Regions from separate parts of the Clostridium fermenticellae genome, predicted to be linked through region 2. Evidence: a T-box and tRNA genes for the amino acid it is inferred to sense, from the RefSeq annotation. Region 2 holds a T-box; the other regions hold tRNA genes.
The links. A T-box is a leader RNA that pairs with one kind of tRNA and senses whether it is charged. The one in region 2 lies ahead of D4Z93_RS04130 (valine--tRNA ligase), so its partner is inferred to be a tRNA-Val.
Positions count from the first base shown of each region.

Region 1: it encodes a tRNA-Val, which carries the amino acid that the T-box ahead of D4Z93_RS04130 (valine--tRNA ligase) is inferred to sense. The anticodon was not compared.
Region 3: it encodes a tRNA-Val, which carries the amino acid that the T-box ahead of D4Z93_RS04130 (valine--tRNA ligase) is inferred to sense. The anticodon was not compared.

Region 1 is NZ_CP032416.1:205,325-209,584, reverse strand. Features, by position in the region: gene recD2 (SF1B family DNA helicase RecD2) at 1-559, opposite strand, end outside; gene metK (methionine adenosyltransferase) at 696-1,871, opposite strand; SAM riboswitch class I at 1,946-2,049, opposite strand; tRNA gene D4Z93_RS01020 (tRNA-Tyr) at 2,098-2,183, opposite strand; tRNA gene D4Z93_RS01015 (tRNA-Val) at 2,235-2,310, opposite strand; tRNA gene D4Z93_RS01010 (tRNA-Tyr) at 2,319-2,404, opposite strand; tRNA gene D4Z93_RS01005 (tRNA-Thr) at 2,410-2,485, opposite strand; gene D4Z93_RS01000 (hypothetical protein) at 2,649-3,251, opposite strand; gene yyaC (spore protease YyaC) at 3,375-3,914, shown strand; gene mreB (rod shape-determining protein) at 3,953-4,260, opposite strand, start outside.
Region 2 is NZ_CP032416.1:831,226-835,485, reverse strand. Features, by position in the region: gene D4Z93_RS04130 (valine--tRNA ligase) at 1-1,658, opposite strand, end outside; T-box leader at 1,741-1,961, opposite strand; gene D4Z93_RS04125 (Ig-like domain-containing protein) at 2,253-3,773, opposite strand; gene D4Z93_RS04120 (uroporphyrinogen decarboxylase family protein) at 4,114-4,260, shown strand, end outside.
Region 3 is NZ_CP032416.1:2,768,816-2,773,075, reverse strand. Features, by position in the region: gene D4Z93_RS12845 (acyl-[acyl-carrier-protein] thioesterase) at 1-75, shown strand, start outside; gene D4Z93_RS12840 (BaiN/RdsA family NAD(P)/FAD-dependent oxidoreductase) at 88-1,317, opposite strand; tRNA gene D4Z93_RS12835 (tRNA-Glu) at 1,578-1,652, shown strand; tRNA gene D4Z93_RS12830 (tRNA-Val) at 1,662-1,737, shown strand; tRNA gene D4Z93_RS12825 (tRNA-Asp) at 1,755-1,831, shown strand; tRNA gene D4Z93_RS12820 (tRNA-Thr) at 1,839-1,914, shown strand; tRNA gene D4Z93_RS12815 (tRNA-Glu) at 1,932-2,006, shown strand; tRNA gene D4Z93_RS12810 (tRNA-Val) at 2,016-2,091, shown strand; tRNA gene D4Z93_RS12805 (tRNA-Asp) at 2,109-2,185, shown strand; tRNA gene D4Z93_RS12800 (tRNA-Thr) at 2,195-2,270, shown strand; gene D4Z93_RS12795 (ATP-binding protein) at 2,304-3,290, opposite strand; gene D4Z93_RS12790 (DnaD domain protein) at 3,290-4,260, opposite strand, start outside.

The DNA of each region.
Region 1 (4,260 bases), 630 kb from region 2:
TCTTTTCAGTTAAAATATATGGATTTCCCTTGACTATTCGTATAGAATCATTTCCAAATTGTTTGTGTATTTTGACACACTGATTGACCTTGATCCCATAATTTTGGAAAAAAATTATAAGATTTCTAATTTCATTTTGTTTAGAATAGGAATTGCATATTAATTGTATTTTCTTCTCTCCTATCCCTTCTATTTCGCGAAGTTTTCCTATATCACTATCCAAAACTTCTAAAGTGTTTTCTCCGAACTTTTCAACAATCTTTCTTGCCGTTACCGGGCCTATACCTGATATAACCCCAGATGAAAGATATCTTTCAATACCAAGTTTAGAATCCGGGACAATTTGTTCACATGTCTCAACTTTAAACTGCCTTCCAAAGTGCGGATGAGTAATCCATTCTCCATTTAGTTTTAAACTCTCACCCTCTGTAATATATGGTATATATCCAACTATTGTGATACATCGACATTTAACTTTTTCTTTAAATTTTGCAACTACATATCCATCTTTGTTACTTTGAAAAAGTATGCTGTCAATATTACCTTGTAACTCCTGCATACAATCTCTCCTAAATGTATTATTTATTTATCAATAATTATATCATTAAATTATGTAAATATAATATATATTATTAAAGGATTTAGCCTAATAGATTTTCTATCAGACTAAATCCTCTTCAAACTCAAAAATTATATTAGATATATCTTCTTATCTGGGCAACTTTATCTAACTTTTCCCAAGGTAAATCTATATCAGTTCTTCCAAAATGACCATAAGCAGCAACTTGTTTATATATAGGTCTTCTCAAATTTAATTCTTTTATTATAGCTGCAGGTCTCAAATCAAATACCTTTTCAACTATATCAACAATTTTATCTTCTGGTATTTTTGATGTACCAAATGTATCAACAGTTATGGAAACTGGCTGTGCAACTCCTATTGCATATGCAAGCTGTATTTCCAGCTTATCAGCAACTCCGGCAGCAACCAAGTTTTTAGCTACCCATCTAGCTGCATAAGCAGCTGATCTATCGACTTTAGTTGGATCCTTTCCTGAAAAAGCACCACCGCCGTGTCTTCCATATCCACCATAAGTATCAACTATTATCTTTCTACCTGTAAGTCCTGAATCACCCTGCGGACCCCCAACTACAAATCTTCCAGTTGGATTTATAAAATACTTAGTATTGCAATCTAAAAATTCAGGTGATATAACAGGCTTTATAACTTTCTCTATAATATCTTTTTCTATCTGATCATGTGAAACATCAGGATCATGTTGAGCTGATACAACTATTGTATCTATTCTAACAGGCTTATCATCATCATATTCAACAGTAACCTGTGTTTTTCCATCTGGTCGCAAATAATTTAAAATACCATTTTTTCTAACTTCAGCTAACTTTCTTGAAAGCTTATGAGCCAAAGAAATGGGCATTGGCATATATTCTGGAGTCTCATTTGTTGCAAACCCAAACATCATTCCCTGATCTCCAGCTCCTATAGCCTCTATTTTATCCATTTTACCCTTTTTAGCTTCCAATGATTCATCAACGCCAAGTGCTATATCTGATGACTGTTCATCAATCGATGTTATTACAGAGCATGTTGAACAGTCAAATCCAAATTTTGCCCTAGTGTATCCTATCTCTTTTACAGTTTTTCTTACAACCTTTGGAATATCTATATAACAATCAGTTGATATTTCCCCCATTACTAAAATCATCCCCGTAGTTGTCGCTGTTTCACAAGCAACTCTACCATTAGGGTCCTTTTCCAATATAGCATCGAGAATAGCATCTGAAATTTGATCACACATTTTATCTGGATGTCCTTCTGTAACTGATTCAGATGTAAATAGTCTTTTCATTTTAAATCATCCCTCCAATTTCATAGAAAATAAAAAACCTCTTCAATAAGAAGAGGTTAAATTACTTAACAACTCTCTTATCTTGCAGATTTATAATACTGCAGGAATTGGCACCTTAGCCTATACGCTGGTTGCCGGGTTTCATCGGGCCATTTCCCTCCGCCTCTCTTGATAAGAGTTAAATATTTAATGATTATACAAAAATAAAACACATTTAGTGTCTTTATGGTGGAGGAAGATGGATTCGAACCATCGAAGTCGAATGACAACAGATTTACAGTCTGCCCCCTTTGGCCGCTCGGGAATTCCTCCATAATTAACAATACAATATCTTTTTGTACTATTCTTTAATAAAAACAATAGTGGTGGGCACAACAGGGCTCGAACCTGTGACCCTCTGCTTGTAAGGCAGATGCTCTCCCAGCTGAGCTATGCGCCCTAGTTCTATGGTGGAGGAAGATGGATTCGAACCATCGAAGTCGAATGACAACAGATTTACAGTCTGCCCCCTTTGGCCGCTCGGGAATTCCTCCACATATGGTGCTGGCAGAAGGCTTCGAACCCTCGACCTACTGATTACAAGTCAGTTGCTCTACCAACTGAGCTATGCCAGCATATAAACCATTTAAACTATTCAATTTCACTAACGTCAACAACAAACAGTATACTCTGTTGTGATTTCAAATTCAACTGTGTATTGTCCTATTTATTTGATAATATATTATAATTTCTCTACCTTACGTTAATTTACTCTATATTGCATATATGTACCTCAAATTACATATTTAATTTTTCATATATATTCTTAATTTCCTCATAATCGCTATCAGATAATCTTTGTTTTAATAATTTTACAGCTTCTATATTATCACTAATTTTACTACTATTAATCAATTTCCTGGCTTTCTCATAGTCAATTGCTGATAATTTATCGGATATTGCAAGCAATTTTTCTTTGTCAATATTAGTTAATTTCTGTTGTACCTTTGAATGTGAAATAGACTTACTGCTCTCATTATTATTTGATAACTGATTTGCTGAAAGGTCACTTACATCTGACAAATTTGCTATATTGATATTCTTAGTATTCTCTTTAAAAAACTCCTTCTTATCACTTTCAAGTTTTTGTCCTAATTCATCCAATTTACCTTTTTTAAAATCATCACCCATTTTTAAAAAAGATGTATCCGTAAAGAGGTATGAATATTTTTGCATTTTATTACCTTCATCATCTTTCTGTTTGTGATGATTATAATAAAATACTTTAATTCTATTACTTATAAAATTATTATTGATATCTATCTTTGGTGTATGTCTTATTATAAACACAGATATTATAGTACACAAAATTATAATCAATGATAATATCTTTTTATTCATATTAATCCCTCCGTGTCATTTACACATTATCGTCATATAAATATTTTTTATTCAATATTTATAATATTTAAACTGTTAAAATCATATAAATAAGTGATGAATTATCTATCAGGAGGTATGTTTGTGAATGAAGTGAGATCTAGTTACAAAAATCCATTATGTTATTACAAAATAGCCGACTTTCTAAAAGATTATATAAACAAAAATTCAATAATAGTATGTGTTGGAACTGATAAATGTATAGGCGACTGCTTAGGTCCACTAGTCGGCACATTATTAAAATTTAGTTCTTTCCCTTTACCTGTATATGGTACCATTGAAAAACCTATACATGCTCTAAACATTCAAAAAAAGCTTAGTAAAATCAAATCCCTTCATCCCTACAATAACATAATAGGTATTGATGCATGCCTTGGTGATGAATCAAGCATGGGAGAAATTCAAGCTCGTGATTATCCTATTCATCCCGGAAAAGGCATAGGAAAAACTCTACCAGAAATTGGAGACGCATCAATTATAGGAATAGTTGGTTCTAATTACAATACTAAAATATTCAACAATAATACTATACGCCTAAACTTAGTTCTAAATATAGCTAAAGAGATATATCATTCTGTTATACACTCATACTATCTTTACGATAATACTAAATCCTCATTATAAAAAAAGTAAAATTCTTATATAAGAATTTTACTTTTCTTTTAATCTATTAGAGTTATATCGTCACCTATAAATGTAACTTCCATCTTATCTAAATATTCCAGCACCTTCCCAGTTCCCAAAGCCACACAAGATACGGCTTCTTCTGCCACTTGTACTGGTACTTTAGTTGAATCTTCTATCAGAGTGTCCAAACCACTTAGCAAAGCTCCTCCTCCTGTCATAACTATTCCCTTTTCAGCTATATCCGCTGCAAGTTCTGGAGGAGTTCTTTCTAACACAGCGTGAGCAGTTTCTGATATTGCATTAACTGCATCTTTTAGAGCCTCTCTCATTTCATCAGACGACA
Region 2 (4,260 bases):
AATCTTAATGCATCAGCACCATATTCTTTAATTACATCTATCGGATCTACTCCATTACCAAGAGATTTAGACATTTTTCTTCCTTGAGAATCTCTTACTATACCATGTACTAACACATGATCAAATGGTATATCGTCCATACAATAAAGACCGGAAAATATCATTCTTGCCACCCAGAAGAATATTATATCGTATCCTGTAACAAGTGTACTGTTAGGATAAAAATGCTCTAAATCTGGAGTTTTATCAGGCCATCCAAGTGTAGAAAAAGGCCAAAGTGCTGAACTGAACCAGGTATCGAGTACATCCTTATCTTGTTCTAAATTAGTACTCTTACATTTTGTACATTCATGTGGTGTATCTACTGATACAATAGTCTCCCCACAATCCTTGCAATACCATACTGGAATCCTGTGTCCCCACCAAAGTTGCCTCGATATGCACCAATCCTTTATATTTTCCATCCAATTGAAATATGTCTTATCAAATCTCTCTGGCACAAATTTAACTCTTTTATTTTTTACAACATCCACAGCTGGTTTTGCAAGTGATTCCATCTTAACAAACCACTGTTTTGAAATCATCGGCTCAACTACACTCCCGCATCTGTCATGACATCCCACATTATGGTTTAATTCCTCAACACTTACCATGAATCCCTGTTCTTCTAAATCTTTAACTATTACTTTTCTAGCTTCATATCTATCAAGCCCATCATATTTTGTTCCCGGGAATTTAATTGTTCCATTTGGATTCATAATTATTATTTCTTCAAGATCATGCCTCTTTCCTACTCCATAATCATTAGGATCATGTGCTGGGGTTATTTTAACTGCACCAGTTCCAAATTCAAGATCAACATAATCATCTTCTATAACCGGTATTTCCCTATTAACTAATGGAAGAATTAAAGTTTTTCCTACCAGATGTTTATATCTTTCATCTTTAGGATTTACTGCAACTGCCGTATCTCCGAGAATTGTTTCAGGTCTTGTAGTTGCTATCTCAATGTATTCATTCTTACTTTGAGCCAAAGGATATTTTATATGCCATAAATGTCCTTTTTCTTCTTTATATTCAATTTCGGCATCAGACAAAGCAGTTTGACATTTCGGACACCAATTTATAATCCTATTTCCCTGATATATAAGTCCATCGTCATATAACTTTACAAATACAGTTTTTACTGCTTTATTAAGCTTTTCATCCATAGTAAATCTTTCTCTTGTAAAGTCAACAGATGCACCTAATTTTTTGACCTGTTGTCTTATTCTCTCTCTATATTCATCTGACCATTTCCAAACTTCCTTTAAAAAAGCTTCCCTTCCCATTTCCTTTTTCTTTAAGCCTTTTTTTAGAAGTTCTTTTTCAACTTTAACTTCCGTTGCTATACTCGCATGATCCTCTCCAGGAAGCCATAATACATTATATCCCTGCATTCTCTTTGTTCTTATCAAAATATCCTGAATGGTATCATCAAGTGCATGACCTAAATGAAGTTTTCCTGTAATATTTGGCGGCGGCAAAACTATAGTATATGATTTCTTACTTTTATCAATTTCTGGAGTAAAATATCCCTTTTCCTCCCAATTTTTATAAATTCTATCCTCAAATTCCTGCGGATCATATGTTTTTGCAATATTCTTTGATTCTTCCACTTTTTAAACCTCCTATCTTTATTTAAAAATTCACATTTAATGTGAATAACTTTCACATGAATAAAAAAGGCTTTCATCCAAAATAAAGGACGAAAAGCCGCGTTACCACCTTTTTTCCTGCATAAATACAGGCTCTTAATAAAAATAACGGTTAAGAGAACCGACTCTGCTTACTTGAAAACTTCAGCAGAGAAACTCCAAAGCTACCTTCAAAGTAAATCTTATAGGAAATCTTCCAGCTAACAAACTTCCCTCTCTTTATAAAAGATTATTACTTTTACTCCTCTTTTTCACAGTTTCTGATATTATTTTCATAATCATTAATTTATATTATAACTTTAAATTTCAGACTGTCAAGAATAATTTTTATTTAGTTTGTGTCATTATGATTGAATTGTGATAATGTTTTAGTATACCGAATTTGATTATATCCCAAATATGAACGCAAGCTTAGACTTACTAGAAATTTCCTACATGACGTATTTTGGAAATCCCGGCCGGAGCATAAGTTAAACCTAGGTTTGTAAACACTATAAATCACTAAAAAATAAGTACTAGCCCTTGAAATCACTGCTAGTACTTATTTTCATTATGTTATTCTCTCTCATACATCCAACTTCCGTTATTGAATCCACTTCCTCTATTTGACTGAAAATCCGTAAATGTACTATCCCAATTATCAACTGACCATAATCCAGTACAATCAAACTTATAATTAAGATAATCTATAAGATCATTATAGTCTACATTATATGTCTGTATTACAGGATATATAGGCTTGTCCAAACCAAGTTCTTTATATGACTCAAGCATAGTATCAACTGCATTTTTCATTGACCACTGCATTTCACCCCAATAACATTGAGGTGCAGCAAAATCACAATACTTATTAAACACAGAATACGGTATATCTTCATGATATGTAGCTATAGGGAAAGAAGAATATCCTAAAACAGCATTAGGTTTTTTGCTTCTCACAATTTGGAGGACTTGCTCTGCCTGATCAGTTTTTCCTGCTACATCAACTTCTGGATCAAAAATATAATAATCACTATTATCTAAAGCATCTACTATCAAATCAGCTTCTGCCTCAGGGTAATTAAAATAATTATATCCCCAGGTCCCAACTATAAAACCTGCCTTCTTAAAATCATCAACATACTTTAAAAAATCGCTCTTAAAATTCACGCCTCCGCCAGTTGTACCTGAACCCTCATGGTATTTTATACAAATATTACTAATTCCAAGCGATTTCAGCCTCAGTATAAAATTATTTATACCTCCATACTCATCAACTTGATCCTGAAGCTGCCATATCCATGCAAAGGTAGCATCTGTTTTATTTTTTACAGTTGGTGGTATAACTTTTTTATTAATAGTTAAATTTAATTTAACTTTATTACTATATCCTGAAACACTTCCCTGATATGTATAAGTTCCTGCTGCAAGAGAGGCATCAAATGACTTGTCCCAAGTGACACTTACTTGCATTTTAGTTCCATCTGACATATTAGCAGTAACAGTATCAGGAAGTGTATAACTGTCACCTTTATTTATAGATACACTTATATCATCTATTCCAGTTATAGACTGAACAGGAGTTTTAGATGCTTCAGTTTTAAAATTCAAACTAACTGGATTTCTAAGTCTTTTATTTTGCTTCGATATTAAATTAGTATCTACACTCAATATGTATTCACTGCTTGGACTATATTTTGATACTGGAGTTACATTAACACAAAAATCATTTTCACTTAATGTTATACTCGTCGGTATCTCATTGCCATTATTTTTTTCTATGATCTTCACACTATTTTGTGCAGCCATCAATGTTACCGACTGACTTAATCTAATTTTCCATACTTTATTCAAGGGTATATTATTTAAATCACCGGCATTTACTATCGAAGTCTGCGTTATAGTTTGCTCAGCTTTCAAAGAATTTGCTGTATTTTGTGCCACAATTTCAGAAGTATCCTTATCATCTGTGGACGTTAACTGCCCTTGGGATACACTAGAGACATTATCAGCTAGTACTGTATTATTACAAAAACTGAATTGGCCTGCTGCAAAAATAACTACAAATATAAAAAAGTATTTTAAGTACTTAATCAAAATAGTTTCCCTCACTTTCCGTATAAAACTTCCATGTAAATACAATACTATACAAGTATACCCTTAATATTATATTTATACAAGTTTTATTACCTAAAAACAGAGATTTAGCACTTAAATTCCAATGGAAATTTTATTCTCACTGGAATTTAAGTGCTAAAGCTCTGATAAATACTCATAAATCTTTACAATCAAAGGACTACGTCCTAAAAGTTTTTTAAGTGCTAAAATCTCTGGTATAATTGTAGAAAAGTTATCAATAAAATGTTAAAATACTATCATTAGTAGCTGTAAATTTAAGTACAGTTTAAATTATTAATTAGAGGGAAGTGTTTTCAATTTGATTAAAGAAGAAATGACACCGAAAGAAAGGACAACCGCTTTTGCTAAAGGAGAAGAAATCGACAGAATAGTATGTGTTCCAGATATGGGTGTTACTATGGCACCTTTTATTGGAGTCACAGCCAGAGATTATTATCATTCAGCT
Region 3 (4,260 bases), 880 kb from region 2:
ACATGCATACATGAAGTTAGAAACTCTGATAAAAAGGGAGTTGCAAAACTAAAAACTGTATGGATTAAAAATTAAAATGCTGCTTTATTATTTTGCAGCACTTTTTCCAGCAGTAAAGCCTGAACTCCATGCCCATTGAAGGTTAAACCCGCCGCAGTCGCCATCTACGTCCATCACTTCCCCCGCAAAAAATAAATTTTTAATTATTTTAGATTCAAGTGTTACTGGATTTATTTCACTTGTGTTTACGCCGCCTGCAGTGACTTGCGAATTTTTAAATGCATTTGTTCCAGAAACCGTAAATTGCCAGTTTTTAAGTAGTTCGATTATTTTTTGTTTTTCCATCCAGCCAAGTTCAAAACAGGGTTTATGTATATCTTTTATGGATGCTTCTTTTAATAAAATTGGTATTATCTTTTTGTTTATTATTCCTATAAAAGAATCAAAGACGCTTCTGTAACTGAAAATACCCCAGTGATTTTCTAAGGATTCTTTTAATACTGAACTGTGTGTGTTAGGCATCATATCTATACATAATTTTACGGATTTATTTTTATAAAGTGCACAGGAAGCTGTTCGGCTTAATTGTAATATAGGTGGTCCGGAAATTCCATAGTCAGTGAAAAGTATCTCTCCAAAATCTTTTTTAAGAGGTTCTCCATTGACAAATATCTGCGCATTACCATTGAATTTTACACCAGATAGGGCTTTTAAATTTTTATATGCCAATTTTAGCTGCACTAGGGCCGGCAGAGGATGAATTATACTATGACCTAACTTCTGTGCCAAGGTAAATCCGGATCCATCAGAACCAGTGTTTGAAGCTGATTTTCCACCACAGCATAAAATTATTTTATTGCATGAAAATAATTTATTACTATTCGTCTCAATTTTAAATCCATTTAAAGTTGTGGCTATATTTTTTACCTTATTATTTAAGTATACAGGTATACTTCGGTCTTCTAAAGCCATTCTCAGTATATCAAGAACAGAAGAAGCCTGGAGTGATAATGGGTACATTTTCTTATTGTCTGCTAGCGATATAGGAAGTCCTAAGTTCATAAAGAAATCCTCAGTATCAGACAAAGAAAAATTTTCAAGGGAGTATTTAGGAAAATTTTTGCTTTCACAGTGATATCTGTCAAGAGATATATCACTGTTTGTTATATTGCATCTGCCATTGCCAGTCATTAGTATTTTATTACCTATTCTCTGTGATCCCTCAATTATAGCCACATCTTTTCCCATATCCTTTGAGATGATTGCTGACATTATACCAGAAGCTCCACCACCTAGTATTAATATGTCATGAAACATGTTAACACGACCTCTACTTAGAATTACTATAAAAATTTTGTCTAAATTTAAATAGTGACATTTTATATTATATCACATTTGTGTAATACTATATTTATAAGTAGAGGAAATCAGCTATAGTCATTGAATTATAAGGTAATAACTGGGGTGAATTAAATTTGTATTGAAAAAAATTTAAAAAAAGTGTTGACACTTTAGATAATATTTTGTATTATAGTGTATGTCAGGTCGCTGAGAGAAACACCTGATTAGAGAGATAAGGCCCCTTGGTCAAGCGGTTAAGACACCACCCTTTCACGGTGGTATCATGGGTTCAAATCCCGTAGGGGTCACCATTAATGCATGGGCGCATAGCTCAGCTGGGAGAGCATCTGCCTTACAAGCAGAGGGTCACAGGTTCGAGCCCTGTTGTGCCCACCATGCATCAAAAAAAGTGTGGCCTAGTGGCTCAGCTGGTTAGAGTGCCGGCCTGTCACGCCGGAGGTCGAGGGTTCGATCCCCTTCTAGGTCGCCATATTTTTGCTGGCATAGCTCAGTTGGTAGAGCAACTGACTTGTAATCAGTAGGTCGAGGGTTCGAGGCCTTCTGCCAGCACCATTTAATATTTTAAACAAGGCCCCTTGGTCAAGCGGTTAAGACACCACCCTTTCACGGTGGTATCATGGGTTCAAATCCCGTAGGGGTCACCATTAATGTGTGGGCGCATAGCTCAGCTGGGAGAGCATCTGCCTTACAAGCAGAGGGTCACAGGTTCGAGCCCTGTTGTGCCCACCATGCATCAAAAAAAGTGTGGCCTAGTGGCTCAGCTGGTTAGAGTGCCGGCCTGTCACGCCGGAGGTCGAGGGTTCGATCCCCTTCTAGGTCGCCATATTTTTTTGCTGGCATAGCTCAGTTGGTAGAGCAACTGACTTGTAATCAGTAGGTCGAGGGTTCGAGGCCTTCTGCCAGCACCAAAAAAAGACGTTGTATTTTGTACAATGTCTTTTTTATTGATTTCTTTTATTATGGATATTCTTTTTTATCCGTATATCTTCTCCATAAAATTTATGTAGTGTAAATTCTCCTAAAAGTCTTGAAGATATTCTTTCTGAATAATTTTTTAATAGAGTTTCCAAACTACAATTGGTTGATATAAGCATTTTTTTCTGTTTTAACAATTTTGTATTTAAAAAATTAAATAGTTCTGTTTTTGAAAAATCGGTTATTTGCTCTGAACCTAGATCATCAACAATAAGTAAATCGCAATTTAATATTAAATCTTCAAGTTCTTTATCATTGTTGAATCGTATAGATTTTAGATCCTGAAGCAAAATTTCTGAGGTTCTATAAACTACCAAATATCCTTTATCTAATAGTTCTTTTGCTATACAGATTGATAAGAACGTTTTTCCAGTACCTGAATTTCCAAAAAACATTATATTTTCATTTGAATCTCGAAAATTTTCTATATATGACCAGCAATTTGATACTATTTCCTGCATGTTTTTTCTGGGACTTTTATATTCATTATCATTTCTTTGGGCAGAAAACAGTTCAAAGCTAAATTTATCAAAATTATTTTTAGTGAGCAAATTTTTCAGGTCTGAGTTTTCATAGTATAATTTTACGAGTTTTTGTTTATAGCAGTCACATTTTTTTATACCTATAAAGCCAGTATCATTACATTTTGAACATTTGTAATGCATATCTAAAAAATCTATTGGATAACCATTACTCACTAAAAGCTCAGATTTTTTTATTCTTAAATTTGTTGTTTTTTCTCTCAGTAACTTTAAGTAATCTTTATTATCCACTGTATTGTTTAAAGCACTCATAGAGAGATTTAAACACAGTTTGCTTATCTGCTTTTCAATATCAAATATTTGAGGAATCTTTTGTTTTATAAGGTCTCTTCTTTCATGAAGAGATTTTTTTTCAAAGTTACGTATATCCTCATATATTTTAGATACCTCTAATTGATATTTTTTAATCATTATTTATCCCACCCTAGTAGTTTTTTCTCTAAGTCGTTAAAATTATAATTTCTTTGTTCAAAATTATTAAAGGTTCCTGAACTATTTTTTATATGCTTGAACTTTGGATTATTTTTGCTAAAATTTTTTCTTCTGTCTTTTTTATCAACATCTTCTAATGTTTTAATTCCTTCATTATACCAGTTTACAAGTATTGCATCTATATATTTAAAATCAGCCTTATTTATTCTTTCAAAGCATATTTCGCAGGCTTTAAATATGATATCTAAAGAGAAATTAAAGGATTCTATCCACTTATTTAGCATATTCTCTTGGGGTTTCATTATATTTGTATCCTTTATTCCAAGGTAGTTTAATACCTTTTTTATTTTAATCCATTTATCTTCATTTTTCTTTATAAAATTTTGCGCATCAGCTACACTTTTTATTTTGGAATCGTACCATGAGATTGCTATTTTTTCTATGTACCTATAATCATTTTTGCCTTTTGAGACACAATATTGAATAAGCAATAATATGATTTCTGGTGAAAAGTTAAAATCTTTTAACCAACTTATATACATAGTCATTTCTTTAGAAGAAAGTGGTCTTGATAATAATTTTTCTATATCTTGAAGCATGTCTTTTGTAGAATTTTTATTTAATTCTTCTAAAAGATTTATATTATCATCTTCTTTTGGAGTTTCATCTAAATCAAGAAATTCAACATTATAGTTTCCCATATTGTCTATTGGAATAAGTTTAACTACATTTTCATCATTCCAATAATTCCATGCATTTATTACGTCCGTCTCTAAGAGATGAAGATTAGTAGCAATAATTTCAGCACTCACACCAAGTTCACCTGAGATACAATATTTTAAACCTAATATATATACTTTTACAAATTCCCCACGAGCTTTTGGCATAAATTTGTCTATAAATATATTGCTTAGAGGAGTATAATGTGATTTTTTAGTTTTAAATACGA